One region of the Paraburkholderia sp. EG286B genome, then DNA from elsewhere that is predicted to be linked to it. Evidence: predicted binding sites of a transcription regulator. Region 1 holds the regulator's gene; the other holds the start of a gene.
What was found. Region 1 encodes LexA, which represses DNA repair genes until DNA is damaged. Its sites were predicted from a motif close to ACTGTATNNNNATACAGT; they were not measured.
Positions count from the first base shown of each region.

Region 2: imuA (translesion DNA synthesis-associated protein ImuA) is a predicted target of LexA. The motif match lies at 8,133-8,150, and genes of this name have one in related genera.

Region 1 covers NZ_JBFRCF010000006.1:449,450-459,085, reverse strand. The annotation lists gene lysM (peptidoglycan-binding protein LysM) at 1-209, shown strand, start outside; gene AB4Y42_RS16220 (asparaginase) at 297-1,325, opposite strand; gene AB4Y42_RS16215 (CysB family HTH-type transcriptional regulator) at 1,376-2,302, opposite strand; gene AB4Y42_RS16210 (sulfate/molybdate ABC transporter ATP-binding protein) at 2,364-3,422, opposite strand; gene cysW (sulfate ABC transporter permease subunit CysW) at 3,425-4,393, opposite strand; gene cysT (sulfate ABC transporter permease subunit CysT) at 4,390-5,289, opposite strand; gene AB4Y42_RS16195 (sulfate ABC transporter substrate-binding protein) at 5,416-6,474, opposite strand; gene lexA (transcriptional repressor LexA) at 6,767-7,417, shown strand; gene AB4Y42_RS16185 (hypothetical protein) at 7,498-7,875, shown strand; gene AB4Y42_RS16180 (DUF2939 domain-containing protein) at 7,972-8,655, shown strand; gene AB4Y42_RS16175 (universal stress protein) at 8,717-9,187, opposite strand; gene nodI (nodulation factor ABC transporter ATP-binding protein NodI) at 9,508-9,636, shown strand, end outside.
Region 2 covers NZ_JBFRCF010000006.1:115,966-125,601, forward strand. The annotation lists gene phoR (phosphate regulon sensor histidine kinase PhoR) at 1-300, shown strand, start outside; gene ppk1 (polyphosphate kinase 1) at 380-2,443, opposite strand; gene ppx (exopolyphosphatase) at 2,637-4,259, shown strand; gene AB4Y42_RS14715 (GNAT family N-acyltransferase) at 4,395-5,213, opposite strand; gene sixA (phosphohistidine phosphatase SixA) at 5,445-5,909, opposite strand; tRNA gene AB4Y42_RS14725 (tRNA-Pro) at 6,073-6,149, shown strand; gene AB4Y42_RS14730 (NAD(P)/FAD-dependent oxidoreductase) at 6,322-7,938, shown strand; gene imuA (translesion DNA synthesis-associated protein ImuA) at 8,235-9,092, shown strand; gene AB4Y42_RS14740 (DNA polymerase Y family protein) at 9,001-9,636, shown strand, end outside.

The sequences.
Region 1 (9,636 bases):
AGGTCGACGACCAGATGACCGTCACGAACCCCGCGCCCGAAGCGCAGCACCACACGGTCGTTGCCGGCGACAACCTCTGGAAGATCGCCGAAAAGTACTATGGCAGCGGCGCGAAGAACGACGCGATCTTCGAGGCGAACACGCCGATGCTCAAGAGCCCGGACAAGATCTATCCGGGTCAGGTGCTCGTGATTCCGCCGCTGCAGTAAGCGCGGCACCACGCAAGCACGGCCAGAAACGCAACGGGCCTGGCGGAGCAATCCGCCAGGCCCGTTTCTCCTTGTGCGCGGCCAGCCTCAGTACGTGTCGAACACGTCCTGCAGTCCCGCCTTGTCGGTCGTGCCGGCTGCCAGCGCGAGCAGCAGCAGCACACGCGCCTTGTACGGGCTGAGCGTGCCCGACGAGACGAAGCCGAGCGTATCGTCCTGGGCCGCGCCGTTGTGCATCACATGACCCGAGCCGACGCGCGAGGCACGCACGACGGCCACGCCCTTGGCGGCCGCCTCGGCGAGCGACTGCTGCAACGCGCCATGAATCGAGCCGTTGCCGGTACCGGCCACGACGAGCCCATCCACACCGGCGGCAACGAGCGCTTCGACCGCCGCGCGCGACACGCCCGCGTAGCTCGTCACGATCTCGACCTGCGGCCATTGCGCCGACGCCGCAAACGGCGCATCGACCGTATGCGGGCGCAGCGCGCGACGCTGGAATTCCACGCGGCCATCCTGCACCCAGCCCAGCGCGCCGATTTCCGGCGACTGGAAGGCATCCACCGCGTAGGTGCTGACCTTCGCGACGTCGCGCGCGCAATGAATGCGGTTATTGAACGCCACCAGCACGCCCTGCCCGGCCGCCGCCTCGCTCGCCGCGAGCGTGACGGCATTGAGCAGATTGAGCGGGCCGTCGGCGGAGAGCGCCGTGGCGGGCCGCATGGCCGCCGTCAAAATGCATGGCTTCGCGCTCTTCACCGTGAGATGCAGCAGGTACGCGGTTTCTTCGAGCGTATCGGTGCCGTGCGTGATCACCACGCCATCGACTTCGTCGCTGGCCAGCAGTTCGTTCACGCGCTGCGCGAGCGTGGTCCACAGCGCAAGCGACATGTCCTTGCTGTCGATGCTCGCGATCTGCTCGGCATGGATCTGCGCGATGGCGTCGATGCCCGGCACCGCTGCGAGCAGTTGCGCGACGCCGATCACGCCGGCCTGGTAGCCCGCGGTGTTCGCAGCGTCCGCGGCGGAGCCCGCAATCGTGCCGCCGGTGGCGAGCACGGCGATGCGCGGCAGCGCGCTGGGCGCCGCCGCGGAAGAGGAAGTGGAAGTATTCATGGCGGCGATTTTAAGCGATCCGCCGCCCGCCGAGAAAATCAGCGCGCTTTTCAGGTTGCCTCGCGCAGTTGGCTCGCGATCTGCTGCTCGGTCAGCTGCGGCGCGAACATTTCGATGAGCCGGTACGCGTACTGGCGCAGGAACGCGCCCTTGCGCAGGCCCACCCGGGTCGTGCTCGCGTCGAAGAGATGCTCCGTGTCGAGCGCGACGAGTTCGCTGTCGCGCTTCGGGTCGTAGGCCATCGCCGCGACGATGCCCACGCCCATGCCGAGTTCGACGTAGGTCTTGATCACGTCCGCGTCGATGGCGGTCAGCACCACGTCGGGCACCACGCTCGCCTTCGCGAACGCCTGGTCGATATGCGAGCGGCCCGTGAAGTCCTGGTCGTAGGTGATGACCGGATACTCGGCCACGTCTTCGAGCGTGAGATTTTCGCGGCCCACGAGCGGATGCGTCTTCGGCACGACCACCACGTGATGCCACGAGTAGCACGGGAACGTGACGATATCGGGGAAGCGGTCAAGCGCCTCGGTCGAGATGCCGAGGTCGGCCTCGCCGTTGATGATCATCTGCGCGATCTGCTGCGGATTGCCCTGGCGCAGCGCGAGGTGGACCTTCGGAAACACTTCGCGGAACTGGTGCACGACCTTGGGCAGCGCGTAACGCGCCTGCGTGTGCGTCGTCGCGACCACGAGGTGGCCGCTGTCCTGGTCGGCGAACTGGCGCGCGACGCGGCGCAGGTTCTCGGCGTCGAGCAGCATGCGCTCGATCAGCTGATGCACGGCCTTGCCCGGCTCCGTGAGGCCGGTCAGACGCTTGCCGCGGCGAATGAAAATGTCCACGCCGAGTTCGTCTTCGAGATCCTTGATCTGCTTGGAGACGCCCGATTGCGACGTATACAGCACGTTCGCGACTTCGGTCAGGTTCATGTTCTGCCGCACGGCTTCGCGCACGAAGCGCAACTGCTGAAAATTCATGGTCTTCTCTCCGGGACTGCTGACCGATTATTCGTTTTTGTCGATGTGAGCACTGTAACGCTCATTGCGCCGGAAATACGCGCAGCCCGCGCGGCACCGCCGTCACGCCCTCGCCCACCGAAAGCCCCAGCGCGCGCCACGACTCGCGGTCGAGCTCGGCTTCGAGCGCGCCGCCCGTGCGGCTTTCCAGCTCCACGCGCACCGAGCCGCCCAGCGTCACCACGCGGCGCACGTCGACGACGATGCCGTCGCGATGATCGCTCGCTTCGCGGTGCAGCACGAGGTCGTGCGGCCGTACGTAGGCAAGCGCCGGGCCTTCGAAGCCCGCGTGCACCGAGATCGGCTGCGCGGCGCCCTCGGCGACGAAACCGCGTGCGTCGACGCTGCCGCGCAGCCGGTTCGCGGCGCCGAGGAATTCGTAGACGAAAGCCGTCTGCGGATGATCATAGACGTCCTGCGGGCTGCCCACCTGCTCCACGTGCCCATGATTCATCACGACGATGCGATCGGCCACCTCGAGCGCCTCCTCCTGGTCGTGCGTAACGAAGATCGTCGAGATGTGCAGGTCGTCGTGCAGGCGCCGCAGCCACGAGCGCAACTCCTTGCGCACCTTGGCGTCGAGCGCACCGAACGGTTCGTCGAGCAGCAGCACCTTCGGCTCGACGGCGAGCGCGCGCGCCAGCGCGATGCGCTGACGCTGGCCGCCCGACAGCTCGGACGGATAGCGCTGCGCGAGCCAGTCGAGTTGCACGAGCTTGAGCAATTCATGCACCTTCGCGCGAATCACGGCCTCCGAGGGCCGCTCGCTGCGCGGCTTCACGCGCAGGCCGAACGCCACGTTCTCGAACACCGTCATGTGGCGGAACAGCGCGTAATGCTGGAACACGAAGCCCACCTGGCGCTCGCGCGCGCCCACCTCGCCCACGTCCTGGCCTTGCAGCACGACCTGGCCCGCGTCGGCGTATTCGAGGCCCGCGATCACGCGCAGCAGCGTGGTCTTGCCACAACCGGAAGGTCCGAGCAGCGCAACCAGTTCGCCCGGCGGAAAGTCGAGCGAGACGTTGTCGAGGGCGGTGAAGTCGCCGAAGCGCTTGTGCAGATTGCTGACGGTGATGCCCATGTTTACTGCTCCCCTGCTTGAATCGGTTGGCGCACGGCGCGAGGCGCTGCGTGTTGTGAAACGTGTTGCACGGCCACGGCTTGCGGGCCGGCGTAAGCGGGAATCTCGTCCGCGCGGCGCAGTTGCGCCGAAAGGCGGCGCTCCGCGAGCAGCTTCAGGCCGAGCGTGACGAGCGCGAGCAACGCGAGCAGCGATGCGACGGCAAATGCCGCCGCGAAGTTGTACTCGTTGTAAAGGATCTCGACGTGCAGCGGCATCGTGTCGGTCTGGCCGCGAATATGACCCGACACCACGGAGACTGCGCCGAACTCGCCCATCGCACGCGCATTGCAGAGAATCACGCCGTACAGCAGACCCCAGCGGATATTGGGCAGCGTCACGCGGCGGAACATCTGCCAGCCCGAGGCGCCCAGCACGTGGGCGGCCTCTTCTTCGTCGTTGCCCTGCGCCTGCATCAGCGGAATCAGCTCGCGCGCGACGAACGGGAACGTCACGAAGATCGTGGCGAGCACGATGCCCGGCACCGCGAAGATGATCTGCACGTCGTGGTCTTCGAGCCAAGGTCCGAGCCAGCCCTGCGCACCGAACAGCAGCACGTAGATGAGCCCTGAAATCACGGGCGAAACCGAAAACGGCAGGTCGATCAGCGTGGTTAGCAGCGCCTTGCCGCGAAACTCGAACTTCGCGATCGCCCATGAAGCCGCGAGGCCGAAGGCCAGATTCAGCGGCACCGCGATCGCCGCGGTGATGAGCGTGAGCCTGATCGCGGCGAGCGCATCGGGATCGACGAGCGACGTGAAATAGAAGCCGATGCCCTTCGACAACGCCTGCCAGAACACGGCGACGAGAGGCACCACGAGAAACAGCGCGAGAAACGCGAGCGCGATGCCAGTCAGCAGCCAGCGCACCCACGCTGATTCGGTGACCGGATCCGGCCGGCGCGTGCTGCGTTGTTGCGGCAGCGTGCTCATTGCGCACCTCCCGCGACGGTTGCGCCCGCCACGGCATTCGGCGCGCTGCCGGCCGAGACGCCGCGGCTCGTGCGGCGTTGCAAATACCACTGCAGCGAATTGATGAGGAGCAGCATGACGAACGAGACGCAGAGCATCATTACGGCGAGTGCCGTCGCGCCCGCATAGTCGTATTGCTCGAGCTTCGTGATGATGAGCAGCGACGTGATCTCCGACTTCATCGGCACGTTGCCGGCGATGAAGATGACCGAGCCGTACTCGCCCAGCGCACGCGCGAACGCGAGCGCGAAGCCGGTGAGGAGCGCCGGCAGCACCGCGGGCAGCACGACACGGCGGAACGTGAGCCAGCGCGTTGCGCCGAGGCACGCGGCGGCCTCTTCCTGTTCGCGCTCGAAGTCCTCGAGCACCGGCTGCACCGTGCGCACGACGAACGGCAAGCCGATGAAGGTCAGCGCCACGAGCACGCCGAGCGGCGTGAAGGCGATCTTCAGACCGAGCGGCTGCAGGAACTGGCCGATCCAGCCGTTGCCCGCATACACGGCGGCTAGTGAAATGCCCGCCACGGAAGTGGGCAATGCGAACGGCAGATCGACGAGCGCATCGATCACCCGTTTGAACGGGAACGTATAGCGCACGAGCACCCACGCGAGCAGGAAGCCGAATACCGCATTGATCAGTGCCCCGCCGAGCGCGGCGCTGAACGTGAGCCGGTACGACGCGATCACGCGCGGCGACCACACGGCGCGCACGAACTGGCTCCAGTCGAGTGTCGCCGTCTTGAGAAAGGTGGCGGCAAGCGGAATGAGCACCACGAGGCTCAGGTAAGCCACCGTGATGCCGAGCGTCAAGCCGAAGCCAGGCAGCGCACTGGGCTTGCGCAATCGAAACGTTGTCATGCTCATCGTCCAGACATGGGTTGCGCGATTCGTGCGTTGCCAATTCGCGCCGAAAAGCGCGCCCGTAGGCGCGCTTCGTTGTTATGCGGTCACGTCGTTATGCGGACCGCGTACTGCCCGACAGCTTTACTGCGGCTGATAGATCGAATCGAACACGCCGCCATCTGCGAAATGCGTCTTCTGCGCGTTGGGCCAGCCGCCGAAGGTGTCGTCGACCGTGTAGAGCTTGAGCTTCGGAAACTTCGCCGTGAGCGCCGCCGGGACCTTGTCCGAACGCGGACGGTAGAAGTTCTTCGCGGCGATCTCCTGGCCCTCTTCGCTATAGAGGAACTGCAGGTAGGCCTCGGCCTCCTTGCGCGTGCCCTTCTTGTCGACGACCTTGTCCACCACGGCGACCGGCGGCTCAGCCAGAATGCTCACGGAGGGCACCACGATCTCGAACTTGTCCGGGCCGAACTCCTTGAGCGAGAGAAATGCTTCGTTCTCCCATGCAATCAGCACATCGCCGATGCCGCGCTGCACGAAGCTCGTCGTCGCGCCGCGCGCGCCCGAATCGAGCACGCCCGCGTTCTTGTAGAGCTTCGTGACGAAGTCCTTCGCCTTCTGCTCGTTGCCGCCCGGCTGGTGCAGCGCATACGCCCACGCCGCGAGATAGTTCCAGCGCGCGCCACCCGAGGTTTTCGGATTCGGCGTGACGATCGAGACGCCCGGTTTGGTCAGATCGTCCCAGTCCTTGATGTGCTTGGGGTTGCCCTTGCGCACGAGGAACACGATGGTCGACGTGTACGGCGAGGCGTTGTCGGGCAGACGCTTTTGCCAGTCCTTCGCGACGATGCCCTTGTTGGCGAGCGCGTCGATGTCCCATGCCAGCGCGAGCGTCACGACGTCGGCCTGCAGGCCGTCGAGCACCGAGCGCGCCTGTGCGCCCGAGCCGCCATGCGACTGCTTGATGGTGAGCGTTTCGCCCGTCTTCGGCTTCCACTGCTTGATGAAGGCTTCGTTGATGTCCTGGTACAGCTCGCGCGTCGGATCGTAGGAGACATTGAGCAGCGAGGTATCCGCGTGAGCGGCGATGGGCGCCATGGCCGCCATCGCCGTGACCCCGACGAGCGGCGCCACGCCGATGACCAGTTTTGCCGCCAGTGTTTTCAGCCAGCCCGCGCGCCCCGTATGTGTCGTGCCCATCTATCTGTTCTCCGTTCTCGTGTGTGCTCGTTTGCGCTCATTGGTGAGTTGCAGCTAACGATGGAGGCCAGTCTAGCGATCCGCTTACATTATTAAAAATGATGTTTTCTCATTTTTTAATACGCAAAAGTGGTAAGGGCAGAGGAAGTCGCTGCTGGAACGCGGTTTCATCCGCGCAAACACGGGAAAGCGGCCTGATGGCAACGCTCAGTCGATGAACTTCAAGTAACACTTGAAAAGTGGCGAGTACTGTATAAAAATACAGTTACCTGTTCAAACATACAGTGGCGCCATGACCAAACTCACCGCACGACAGCAGCAGGTTTTCGATCTGGTTCGCCGGGCCATCGAGCGCACGGGCTTCCCGCCCACGCGCGCCGAGATCGCGGCGGAACTCGGCTTCAGCTCGGCCAACTCCGCGGAGGAGCATCTGCGTGCGCTGGCGCGCAAGGGCGTGATCGAACTGGCTGCGGGCGCCTCGCGCGGCATCCGTCTCGTGCCGGGGCCCGACGACCTGCCGCACCAGTTCACGCTCCCGCACCCGAGCATCATGCAGCTCTCGCTGCCGCTCGTCGGCCGCGTCGCGGCGGGTAGCCCGATCCTCGCGCAGGAGCACATCTCGCAGAACTACATGTGCGACCCGGCGCTCTTCTCGAGCCGCCCCGACTACCTCCTGAAGGTGCGCGGCCTGTCCATGCGCGACGCCGGCATCCTCGACGGCGACCTGCTAGCCGTGCAGAAGAAGGCCGAAGCGAAAGACGGCCAGATCATCGTGGCGCGCCTTGGCGACGACGTCACCGTGAAGCGCCTGAAGCGCCGTCCGAACGGGCTCGAGCTGATCGCCGAGAACCCCGACTACGACAATATTTTTGTCGAGGCCGGCAGCGCGGAATTCGCGCTCGAAGGCATTGCGGTCGGCCTGATCCGCCCCACCGAATTCTAAGCAATCCGTCTGCGCGTAGTTTGCGCGCAGTTCGCGCAGAGTTTGCGCACGCACCGTCTGCGCACTACCTGGAGAGAGTCATGGAACGCCTTGCCCGCCTGCTGCCCTTCCGCCAATTCGGCCGTCTTCGCCATCTCCGTGGAATCGCCTCGTGCGCGGTCCGCGAAGTGCGCGGTTCGGCTGCCGCGCTGAGCGGCTCGCTTTTCGAAGACTCGCCAGAGATGGTGGCGGCCAGCACGGCCGACCTGCCCGTGCTGCCCTCGGCCCAGCCCGCGTTTGCGCGCGTGTCGCTCAACAGCACGCTCAACACCGAACAGCCCATGCGCCGCGCGCCCGTGCGCGTCTATCAGGGCCCGTCGCGGCTCATCCTCGTCGGTACGGTCGACGCGGTTTGCCGCGCGATCGACCGCTGCATCGCCGAACAGCACAGCGACCTGCCCGCGGCGCTCGCGAAGTAAGCAGGAACGCAGCTGAAATGTGAGAAGAGGTTACGGGCGGGATCGTTTGGCCTGGTTTGCGGTCAACACCGTGTTTAAACGATTTGCCCTATGCCGATGACGGAATCTCTCTCTACCCCGCGTAAGACCCAAGGCTGGAAAAAGCCCGTCGCGATCACGGTTGCCGTCGCAATGGTGGTTGCCGCGATCGGCTACGCCTATGCGTCGCCCTATATCGCGGTGAAGCACATGAAAGCCGCCGCCGATGCGCGTGACGCCGTCGCGCTCAACGAGTACGTCGATTACCCTGCGCTGCGCCTGAGCCTGAAACAGCAGGTGGGCGAGATGCTGCATCGGCGCGTCGAGGGGCAGCACAGCAGCAATCCGCTGCTGATCCTCGGCGCCGTGATTGGCGCGGCATTGATTAGTCCGCTCGTCGATGCCTACGCCACACCGGAAGGCGTGGCCGCCCTGCTCGATGGCATGCCGCCGACGGGCAAGCCCGGCGACCGCCCGCACGCGCCGCCGCCGGCGGAATCCGGCGCGCCATCCACGCAATCGGCGGAACCGGCGCAATCGGCACCCGCCTCTGCCTCGCCACCGGCCCCGGCGGCATCCGGCAATCCCGCGCCCGAGGCCCGGCCAGTGACCACGGCCGGCTATCGCGGCCTCAACGAGTTCGCGCTCACGTGGGACCGCGGCAGTACGGGCGAGCACTACGCCGCCATCCTGCAGCGTCACGGGCTCTTCTCGTGGAAGCTCTCGGCCGTCGAGCTCGACGAAGGCAACGTCTCGAACTGAGACAGACCGGTGGTGACAGCCGAGCCAGGCCGGCTCTCTACGAACCGGCCCGCTTGATCCGCTATGCGGCGGCTTGCTGCTGCTTTTCCTCAGCCGCCGACGAACACGCCACCAGAATGCTGCACGATACGCGGTCGAGCAGCGGCGTGTTGCCCGCGCCCATCCACCAGCGCGAGAGCCCCGTGCGGCAGCGGTGGCCCACCACCACGAGGTCGGCATTCAGCTCGTTGGCCAGATTCGCGATTTCGTCGATCGGATGACCGAACGCGAAATGCCCCTGAGCGCGCACGCCGCGCTCGGTTAGCCAGTCCACGCCTTCCTGAAGGATCTCGCGCGCCGTTTCTTCGAAGCGGCCGCAGGCCACATCGGTCAGCAAGCCGGCGCTCTGCGCAATCGTCGAACGCATGTCGACGACCGAGAGCAAATGCGTCTCGGCTTGCAGATCGAGTGCAAGATCGGCGCCGCAACGCAGTGCCTTGCGGCCTTCGCGCGAGCCGTCGTAACAGAGCAGAATTTTTTTATAGCTCGCCATGATCGCTTCTCCCCGCCCGCGTGATTTGCAGGCTGTGCGATTCTCATGATGGTGCGCCGCAATTCCACATGCAAGGGCTGGAAAACGCCAGGTGTGCATCGAAAAACGCCAGATGTGTCGCGACCGCCGCACGCATCTTGCTCAGTGCTGAATGCTTGCCGTGACATGCATTTGCCCGCGTATCGTCAAACCGCTTCGAAGCGCGGCCCGACCCGCCACGCAGCAATGCACTAAAATGGGCCGCCTTGTTTCGTGCGATTTTTCGTTCGGTACTTCGAGCGACTCGCGCGATGCCCGTTCGACTCACGTTCAACCGGTCCATGCCAGCACCCGCCATCGAATTCGAGCAGGTCATCAAACATTACGGAGACAGGGCGGTCGTCAACGGCCTGTCGTTCGACGTCGTTCCCGGCGAGTGCTTCGGACTGCTCGGCCCGAACGGCGCGGGG
Region 2 (9,636 bases), 330 kb from region 1:
GGTGGCATCGTGCATCTATCCTGGCGCTCTGAACAGGGCAGCGCGGTCTTTTCGGTTACCGACAGCGGCCTCGGCATTCCGGCCGCCGACATTCCGCGCCTGACCGAGCGCTTCTATCGCGTGGACCGCAGCCGCTCGCGCGACACGGGCGGCACGGGACTGGGCCTCGCGATCGTCAAGCACGTGCTGCAGCGTCACGACGCGGCGCTCGAAGTGAAGAGCGAGGAAGGGCGGGGCAGCACGTTCACGGTGCGCTTCCCGGCCGCGCGCACGACGAGACGGCAGCCGGCGCCGGTTTAACGATCCACAGCCGCAATTGAAAAAGCCGCTTCATTCGAAGCGGCTTTTTTGCGTCCAGCGTGATCGATCCGTCAAAGCGTCACGGACAGAACTTCGCCAGCAAGCTCAGCTGCGCATTGCGCACGGCCTTGCCCGCGCGGCGGCGGCGATAGTGGCCGTCGCTTTGCATGAGCCACGCCGATTGATTGTCGCCGAGGAAGGTGGAAAGCCCTTCGGCGATCACGCGGCGCTTGAGCCGGCGGTCGTGAATCGGGAACGCCACTTCGACGCGGCGGAACAGGTTGCGATCCATCCAGTCCGCGCTCGACAGATAGACGTCTTCCTTGCCGCCCGCATAGAAGTAGTAGATGCGGTGGTGCTCGAGGAAACGCCCGACGATCGAGCGCACCGTGATGTTCTCGGAGAGCCCCGGCACGCCCGGCTGCAACGAGCACACGCCACGGATGATCAGATCGATCTTCACACCGGCCTGCGAGGCTTCGTACAACTCGTCGATCACGGTCGGCTCGAGCAGCGCGTTCATCTTCGCGACGATGCGCGCCTTCTTGCCGGCGCGCGCGGCGTCGGCTTCGTTGCGGATCGCCTCGATCATCTTCGGATGCAGCGTGAACGGCGACTGCCACAGATCGTGCAGCTGCAGCTCGCCGCCGATGCCCGTGAGCTGCTGGAAGACGTGGTGCACGTCCTCGCACATCTTCGGCTCCGAGGTCATGAGGCCGAAGTCGGTATAAAGGCGCGCGGTGCGCGGATGGTAGTTGCCCGTGCCGAGGTGCACGTAGCGGCGCAGCACCATGCGCCCGTTCACGGGCACGCGGCGCACGATCAGCATCATCTTGGCGTGGCACTTGTGGCCCACCACGCCGTACACGACGTGCGCGCCCACGGCTTCGAGCTGCGCGGCCCAGTTGATGTTGGTCTCTTCGTCGAAGCGCGCGAGCAGCTCCACCACCACCGTTACTTCCTTGCCGTTGCGCGCGGCCTGCATGAGCGCGTCCATGAGCGGCGAGTCGGTGCCGGTGCGGTAGATCGTCTGCTTGATCGCGACCACGTTCGGATCGTTCGCGGCCTGCAGCAGCAGTTCGAGCACGGGCTGGAAGCTCTCGTACGGATGATGCAGGAGCACGTCGCCCTGATCGATCACGTCGAACATGTTGCTGTTCGCGGCGATGCGCCGCGGAATGGCAGGCACGTGCGGCACGAACTTGAGGTCGGGGCGATCGACCATCTCGGGCAGCTGCATGAGCCGCACGAGATTCACGGGACCATCGACGAAATAGCAGTCCTTTTCGTCGAGGCCGCTTTCGTCGAGCAGGCGCTTCACGAGATGCGGAGGCGTTTCCGCCGACACTTCGAGACGCACCGCGTTGCCGAGGTGACGCGCGGGCAGTTCGCCCTGCAGCGCCACGCGCAGGTTGGTGATTTCGTCTTCGTCGACGAAGAGTTCACTGTTGCGCGTGATGCGGAACTGGTTGCAGCTGCGCACGACGAGGCTCGGGAACAGCTCGCCCACGAAGCGCTGCAACAGCGAGCCGAGCAGCACGAAACCGTGCTGGAAGCCGGAAAGCTCCTGCGGCATGCGCACGAGGCGCGGCAGCGCGCGCGGCGCCTGCACGATGCCCATGACGGCTTGACGCCCGAAGGCGTCCTTGCCTTCGAGTTCGACCACGAAGTTCAGACTCTTGTTGAGCACGCGCGGGAACGGGTGCGCGGGATCGAGCCCGATGGGCGTGAGAACCGGCAGCAGTTCGTCGAAGAAGTATTTGCGTGCCCATGCGGTTTGCGCTTCGTTCCACGCGTCGGTGCCGTGGAAGTAGATGCCTTCCTGTTCGAGCGCGGGCAGCACGGTGTCGTGCAGCATGCGGTACTGGCGATGCACGAGACGCTGCGCGCGCTCGACCACGAGGTCGTACACGTGCTGCAGCGACATGCCGTCGGGCGAGAGCGCGCCCGGGTTGTCGCGCATCTGCTCCTGAAGCCCGGCCATACGGACTTCGAAGAATTCGTCGAGGTTGCTGCTGGTGATACAGATGAAGCGCAAGCGCTCCAGCAAAGGAACAGCGGGATCGGACGCCTGTGCGAGCACGCGCTCATTGAATCCCAGAATGCCCAGTTCGCGATTGAGTAGGGGATAGCGGATGGACATCGGCAATGAAAACGGAATGTCAGGAATGGATTCGAACGGACGCTCGGAAATTCTCACAGTAATATGACTTTATTGTGACATTCGTAGTGTCATAAATTTTACGCCGCATTTTCACGAAATCGACAAGTCGCGTTGCGAACATGCACGCTGGGTAAAAGTACCCATGGTCATGACCAATGCGAGGAGCGACATGGTGAAGTCGGCTACGCTTAAAATGACGCATTTGGACAGCGCGGCGGCGGCGCAACAAGCCCGCATGGCTGCGCGTTCGTCTCTGTATGCACGCATGGAGCCTGCCCCTTCGATGGTCACCAATCCCCAACTGCTTGCCGCCGTCGATCTCGGTTCGAACAGCTTTCGTCTGATCGTAGGCCGCGTCGAGGAAACCGATGCCGGCAGCCAGATCTACCCGGTGGACGCGCTGCGCGAACCGGTGCGCCTCGCGGCCGGCCTCTCGAGGGACAAACTGCTCGACCGCGCCTCGCAGGTGCGTGGCTGGGACGCGCTCAAGCGCTTCGGCGAGCGCCTGCGCGACTTCCATCCCGACCAGGTGCGCGCGGTGGCGACCAATACGCTGCGTGTCGCCAAGAACGCGCGCGAGTTCCTCACCGAGGCGGAAGCGGCGCTCGGCTTCCCGATCGAGGTGATCGCGGGGCGCGAAGAAGCGCGTCTCATCTATGCGGGCGCCGCGCACTCGGTGCCGGCGAGCGCGGGCAAGCGCTTCGTGGTGGACATCGGCGGCGGCTCGACCGAGTTCATCATCGGCGCGCACTACACGCCGATCCGCATGGAAAGCCTCTATATCGGCTGCGTGAGCCATAGCCGCCAGTTCTTCCCCTCGGGCAACGTCGACGAGTACACCATGCGCCAGGCCGAACTCGCGGCCACGCGCGAAATCCAGATCATTTCCGGCGACTACCGCAAGACCGGCTGGGACCAGGCGATCGGCTCGTCGGGCACGGCGCGCGCGCTCGCGGAACTCGTCGAGGCGAACGGCTTCAACGATCCCGGCATCACGCATGGCATTTCGCGCGGCGGCCTCGAGCGCCTGAAGCGCGCGCTCATCAAGGCCGAGAACGTCAACCGGCTCAAGCTCGTCGCGCTCAAGCCCGACCGCATCCCGGTGCTGGCGGGTGGTCTCTCGATCATGATCGCGGTGTTCGAGGAACTCGGCATCGACTATGTCGATACCACGGATGGCGCGCTGCGCCTGGGCGTGCTCTACGACCTGCTGGGCCGCTCGCAGCACGAGGACATGCGTACGGTCACGGTGGAGGGCTTCATGCGCCGCTACGGCGTCGATCGCGCGCAGGCGGGGCGCATTGGCGAACTGGCCGTGAAGTTCTACGACCAGTTCGAGGAGCCCGACGAGGAGCGCCGCGAAGAGAACCGCATGTTTCTCACGTGGGCGGCGTCGCTGCACGAAATCGGGCTTTCCATCTCGCACAGCGCGTACCACAAGCATTCGGCCTACATCGCCAGCAACGCCGACATGCCCGGCTTCTCGCGCACCGACCAGGCGCGCCTCGCCGCGCTCGTGCTCGGCCACGTGGGCAAGCTCGGCAAGCTCTCGCAAACGCGCGATGTGGAATGGACGCTGCTGTTCTGTCTGCGCCTCGCCGCGCTGCTGACGCGGCGCCGCGCCGATGTCGGCCTGCCGCACATCAAGGTGGAGGAGGAGGGCAACGGCTACGAAGTGCTGCTGCCCAATGCCTGGGTCCAGAACAATCCGCTCACCGATTACAACCTCGTTCAGGAAGCGGCGGAATGGGGCAAGATCGGCATTCCGTATCGCGTGGTCTATACGGAGGAGTGAGCGTAGCGCGCTGCGCCTCGTCTTACTGTGCCGATAAAAAAGCCCGGCTCGTTGGTGAGCCGGGCTTTTTTTGTCCGCTGGTTTTGCCCGCGGAGTTTGCCTACTGATTTTGCCCGGTGAAGGGCCGATGAGGCCTTAACGCGTCACGGCTTCGCCGAGGAAGTGGCGTGCGTAACGTTCGTTGATCTCCGAGAGGCGGAAGAGCGTGAGGAAGTCCGCGGTGTTGAAGTCGGGGTCCCAGGCGGGCGCACCGCAGATCTTCGCGCCAAGGCGCAGATAGCCCTTGATGAGCGGCGGCGGCACGGCGGGCGTGCCGGTGCGCAGTTCCTCGACGGGCAGCGGCGTGTGCGGGAACGCGCGGTATTCGGGCGCGGTCAGCGCGTCGGCGCCGAGCGCGCAGTACAGGTTCGCCGCGTAGTGGCCGCCGTCGGCCATGGCCACGCTCGCGCAGCCGAGCATCGTCTCGTAGCCGTTGTGCTGCATGTAGCCGCCCAGACCGCCCCACAGCGACATGATGACCGAGCCGCTGCGGTAGTCGGGATGCACGCACGAGCGGCCCACCTCGACCATTTTCGGGCGCAGATGCGCGAGGCGCGAGACGTCGAATTCGCTTTCGGCATAGAGGCGGCCGATGCGCGCCGCCTGGTGCGGCGGCAGCACGCGGTAGGTGCCGACGACCTTGAGCGTGTCGAGGTCGCGCACGAGCAGGTGGTCGCAGTAGGCGTCGAAGGCGTCGACGTCGAGGCCGGCGGGGCCGGTCAGGCGTGCGCCCATCTCTTCGGCGAAAACGCGGTAGCGCAGGCGCTGGGCTTCGCGCAGCTCCTCGTCGGTGCGCGCCCAGGCCACCTGCAGCCGATGCTGCGCGGTGACCGTTTCTTCGGCACGCGGCAAGCGTCGGTTCGACTCGAACAGCGTCGAGGCGAACGGCAGGGTGGGCGTCGGCAGATCTCGCATGGGGCGTCCTGGTCGGAAGTAAGAGAACTTTTCCGGCAATGTAGTAATACGCGGTTACGTTTCCATGAAAACGCAATGACGATTCGATGACGTGGCGTCAGGCAGACGGACGAGGTGGCCCGAAAGGCCGGGGGCGGCGGGGCGCGTTTGAAGTGCGGTTGAAGCGCGCTTGAATCGTTGTAGGGGCCGCGTACAGGCGGCCCGGTGGGCAGGCGCAGGCGGGTTGGAGGGCTAGACGAGATCGGGCGTGATGGCCGCGTGCAGGACGGCCTGGTCGCCGCCGCTGCGCTCGCGGCTCGCAAGCCAGAGCACGCCGGCCTTCTTCACGGCCCAACTGCGCGAATCGGCGCCGCCCGAGAGCAGCCGCGCCGCGACCTCGCCGAGCGTGGGCTGATGGCCGACCACGACGACCGTGGATGCGAGGCCCTCGGGCCAGCCGACGGCGGTGAGGACCTGCTCGACGCTCGCATCGGGTGCGAGTTCGCGCACGACGCGATATTGATCGGTGAGCGCCTCGGCAGTCTGGATGGTGCGTGCGGCGGGGCTCGCGAGGATCACGGCGTCGTCGGGCAGGCGTGCGCGCAGCCAGCGCGCGACGTTCTGCGCCTGCTTGCGCCCGCGCGTGGTGAGCTGGCGGGAGAGGTCGCTGGCGGCGATGTCTTCGGCTTCGGCGTGGCGCCAGAGGATGAGGTGCATGGCGTCTCCTTTTTTGGCGGTATGGGGTGCACGTACGGCGTGTCCTGTCATGGTGCACGCCAGGCCGGTGTGCGGCAAGCGCGTGATGTGGATCGCTTTTCGTCGCTATGGATCCCGAAGATTTGACGGCGTGGCATCAGTGCCGATACAATCGCTGATTCGTCGGAGCGTAGCGCAGCCTGGTAGCGCATCTGATTTGGGATCAGAGGGTCGTAGGTTCGAATCCTATCGCTCCGACCAGCAATACCGAGGGGTTACACGCCATTGGCCTGTAGCCCCTTTTTCTTTTTGTCCCATGTTGGGTCAAACGCGCTCGCGTCTCGTCGTACGGCTTGCGTTCCCTTTGAAAAGCCGCCGAGCTTATAAAATACGGATCGGCCACAACTCCCGTGGCGATCGCACCCTGGCAGCCATGTTACGTTTATCCGAAGTCAAACTCCCCCTCGACCACGCCGAAAGCGAACTTGACGCCGCGATTCGGGGCCGCCTCGCGGAACTCGGCGTAGGGGCGGATGCGCTCGTGCGTTACACCGTGTTCCGCCGTGCGCACGACGCACGCAAGCGCTCGGATATCAAGCTGACCTATATCGTCGACGTCGAAGTCAAGGACGAAGCGGCCGCGCTCAAGCGGATCGCCGGCAAGCCGCATTGCGGGGTGACGCCGGACATGACCTACCGCTTTGTCGCCAGGGCGCCCGAGCACTCGACGCGTGCGCGTCCGGTGGTGATCGGCATGGGGCCGTGCGGCCTGTTCGCGGGACTGATCCTCGCGCAGATGGGTTTTCGTCCCATCATCCTCGAACGCGGCAAGGCCGTGCGCGAGCGCACCAAGGACACCTTCGGGCTGTGGCGCAAGTCCGTGCTCAACCCCGAATCCAACGTTCAGTTCGGCGAAGGCGGGGCCGGGACGTTTTCCGACGGCAAGCTGTACAGCCAGATCAAGGATCCGCACCACTACGGCCGCAAGGTGCTCGAGGAATTCGTCAAGGCCGGCGCGCCGGAAGACATCCTGTATCTGAGCCGGCCGCACATCGGCACGTTCCGTCTCGTGAGCATGGTGGAGAAAATGCGCGCCACCATCCACGAACTGGGCGGTGAAGTGCGCTTCGAAACCCGCGTCGAAGACATCGAAATCGAGCAGGGCAAGGTGCGCGCGCTCAAGCTTTCGAACGGCGAGACGCTGCCGTGCGACCACGTCGTGCTGGCCGTGGGCCACAGCGCCCGCGACACCTTCCAGATGCTGCACGATCGCGGTGTGTTCATGGAAGCCAAGCCGTTTTCGCTGGGCTTTCGGATCGAGCATCCGCAGGGGCTGATCGATCGCAGCCGTTTCGGCAAGTTTGCGGGCCACAAGCAACTCGGCGCGGCCGACTACAAGGTGGTGCATCACGCCAACAATGGACGGGCGGTCTATAGCTTCTGCATGTGCCCCGGCGGCACGGTGGTCGCGGCGACCTCCGAACCCGGCCGCGTGGTCACCAACGGCATGAGCCAGTATTCGCGGGCCGAGCGCAACGCGAACGCGGGCATCGTCGTCGGCATCACGCCGGAGGACTATCCGGGCGGTCCGCTCGCGGGCATCGCCTTCCAGCGCAAGTGGGAAGAGCGGGCGTTCGAACTCGGCGGCGGCAATTACCAGGCGCCGGGCCAGCTGGTCGGCGACTTTATCGCCGGCCGGCCGTCGACGTCGCTCGGCTCCGTGGTGCCGTCTTACAAGCCGGGTGTGCACCCGACCGATCTCAGCACCGCGCTGCCCGACTACGTGATCGAAGCCATCCGCGAAGCCCTGCCTCAGATCGACAGGAAGATCGCAGGCTTCGCGATGCACGACGCCGTGCTCACCGGCGTGGAGACGCGCACGTCGTCGCCGCTGCGCATTCGGCGCAAGGACAATTACCAGAGCATGAACGTCGTAGGTCTGTATCCGGCCGGCGAAGGCGCCGGGTATGCCGGTGGCATCTACTCGGCGGCCATCGACGGCATCGAGGTGGCGCAAGCCGTGGCGCTCGATCTGACGTCGGCGTCCTGATAGCAACAAGCTCCGCGCCGTTTATCGCAGTCGCCCGCATCGGGCTGGCGGCGAATACTAAGAAGCGGCGTTTGCCCCGGACGTCAGCGCGACGTCCGGCGGCCGATCCATCGCGCAAGCGCCTGGATCAGCATTTTGCAATGGATCGCAAAATGACCCTCCCCCAATTTCCGCCTCCTCCAATCTCTCAAAATACTGTATAAACATACAGGTGGAGGCGAGTCGACCTCCTTCCTGCCGATGCCCCATTTCTTGCCGGGCAGGGCGGAGCGTTCCCATCAATCAGGCCACGAACCATGGCAGCAGCAGCCCAGATCACTGCGCAGACTACAGCGCAACTCGCCGCGCACTTGCCCCCGCGGCTGCAAAGCCGCGTGTGGCAAGGCGATCAGCTCGCGCGCGCCAGCGAGCGCACGGTGCCGAGCGGCCACGCGACGCTCGACGCCCAGCTCCCCGGCGCCGGCTGGCCCTCGGGCAGCCTGACCGAGCTGCTCGTCGAGCAGGGCGGCGTGGGCGAGATGCGGCTCGTCGCGCCGGCGTTGCGCGCGCTCACCGCGCAGGCGGGCCGGCACGTGCTGCTCGTCGCGCCGCCGTGGCGCCCCTACGCCTGCGCGCTCAAGGCATGGGGGCTCGCACTCGAGCGCGTGATCTGGGTGCGCGCGGCCGAAGACGAGGCCGCGTGGGTGGCCGAGCAGGCGCTCAAGCAGGAAGGCATGGGCGCCGTGCTGCTCTGGCAGACGAAGGCGCGCGCCGACGCCGTGCGCCGTCTGCAGGTCGCCGCCCAGGATTCGCAGGCGCTCGCGTTTCTCGTGCGGCCGCTCGCCGCGCGCAACCAGTCGTCGCCGGCGCCGCTGCGCATGACCTGCTCGCCGGTGCCGCCGCCCGACGACGCGAACCTGAACCGCCGGCAATGGATGCAGCTCGCCGCGCTCTCCGTCGATATTTTCAAGCGCCGCGGGCCGCCGCCCGCCCAGCCACTCGTCATTACATTGCCGCTGCAGGACGCGGTGCTGCCCCAGCCGGACGCAGCTTCCGTCGTCATGCCGTGGCCCGGGGTCAATCATGCTGTGGATCGCCGTCACCTTGCCGTTGTTGCCGCTGGAGGCCGTCAGACCTCTGATGCCGCCGGCGCCGTCAACGCCGCTTCCGCCTGAAAGCGTCGATGCCGATGCCGATGTCGCCAGCGCGCCGCGCTGCTACGCGCTCGCCGACCACACGCGCATCCTGAGCGCCGATCTCGACGCGCTGCGCGCCGGCGTCGAGCCCGGCAACACGCGCTCGCATGCGCTCGCGCTCGCGCCGGGGCTCGTGCTGCTCGAAGCCGATCCGGCGCGCGAGACCCGCGCGTTCGAGGCGCTCGCGCTCGCGTTGCTCGCCTATACGCCCAAGGTGTCGTTCGCGCAGTCGCACACGCTGTTGCTCGAAGTCGGTTCGGGCTTGCGTCTGTTCGGCGGCGTGCGTGCGCTGCTCGGGAGGGTTGCGGCGACGGTGGCCGGCTGCGGGCACACCGCGCGCATGGCGTGCGCGCCCACGGCGTGGGGGGCGTGGACGCTCGCGCAGGCGCACGTCACGCGTTCGTCGCGCCGCTGGCATGTGCTCAAGGAAACGACGCTCGCGCGCGTGCTCGATTCGCTGCCGGTCACGCTTGCGCCGTTCGCCGCGCAGCACGACCACGCGCTCACGCAGATCGGCTGCGCG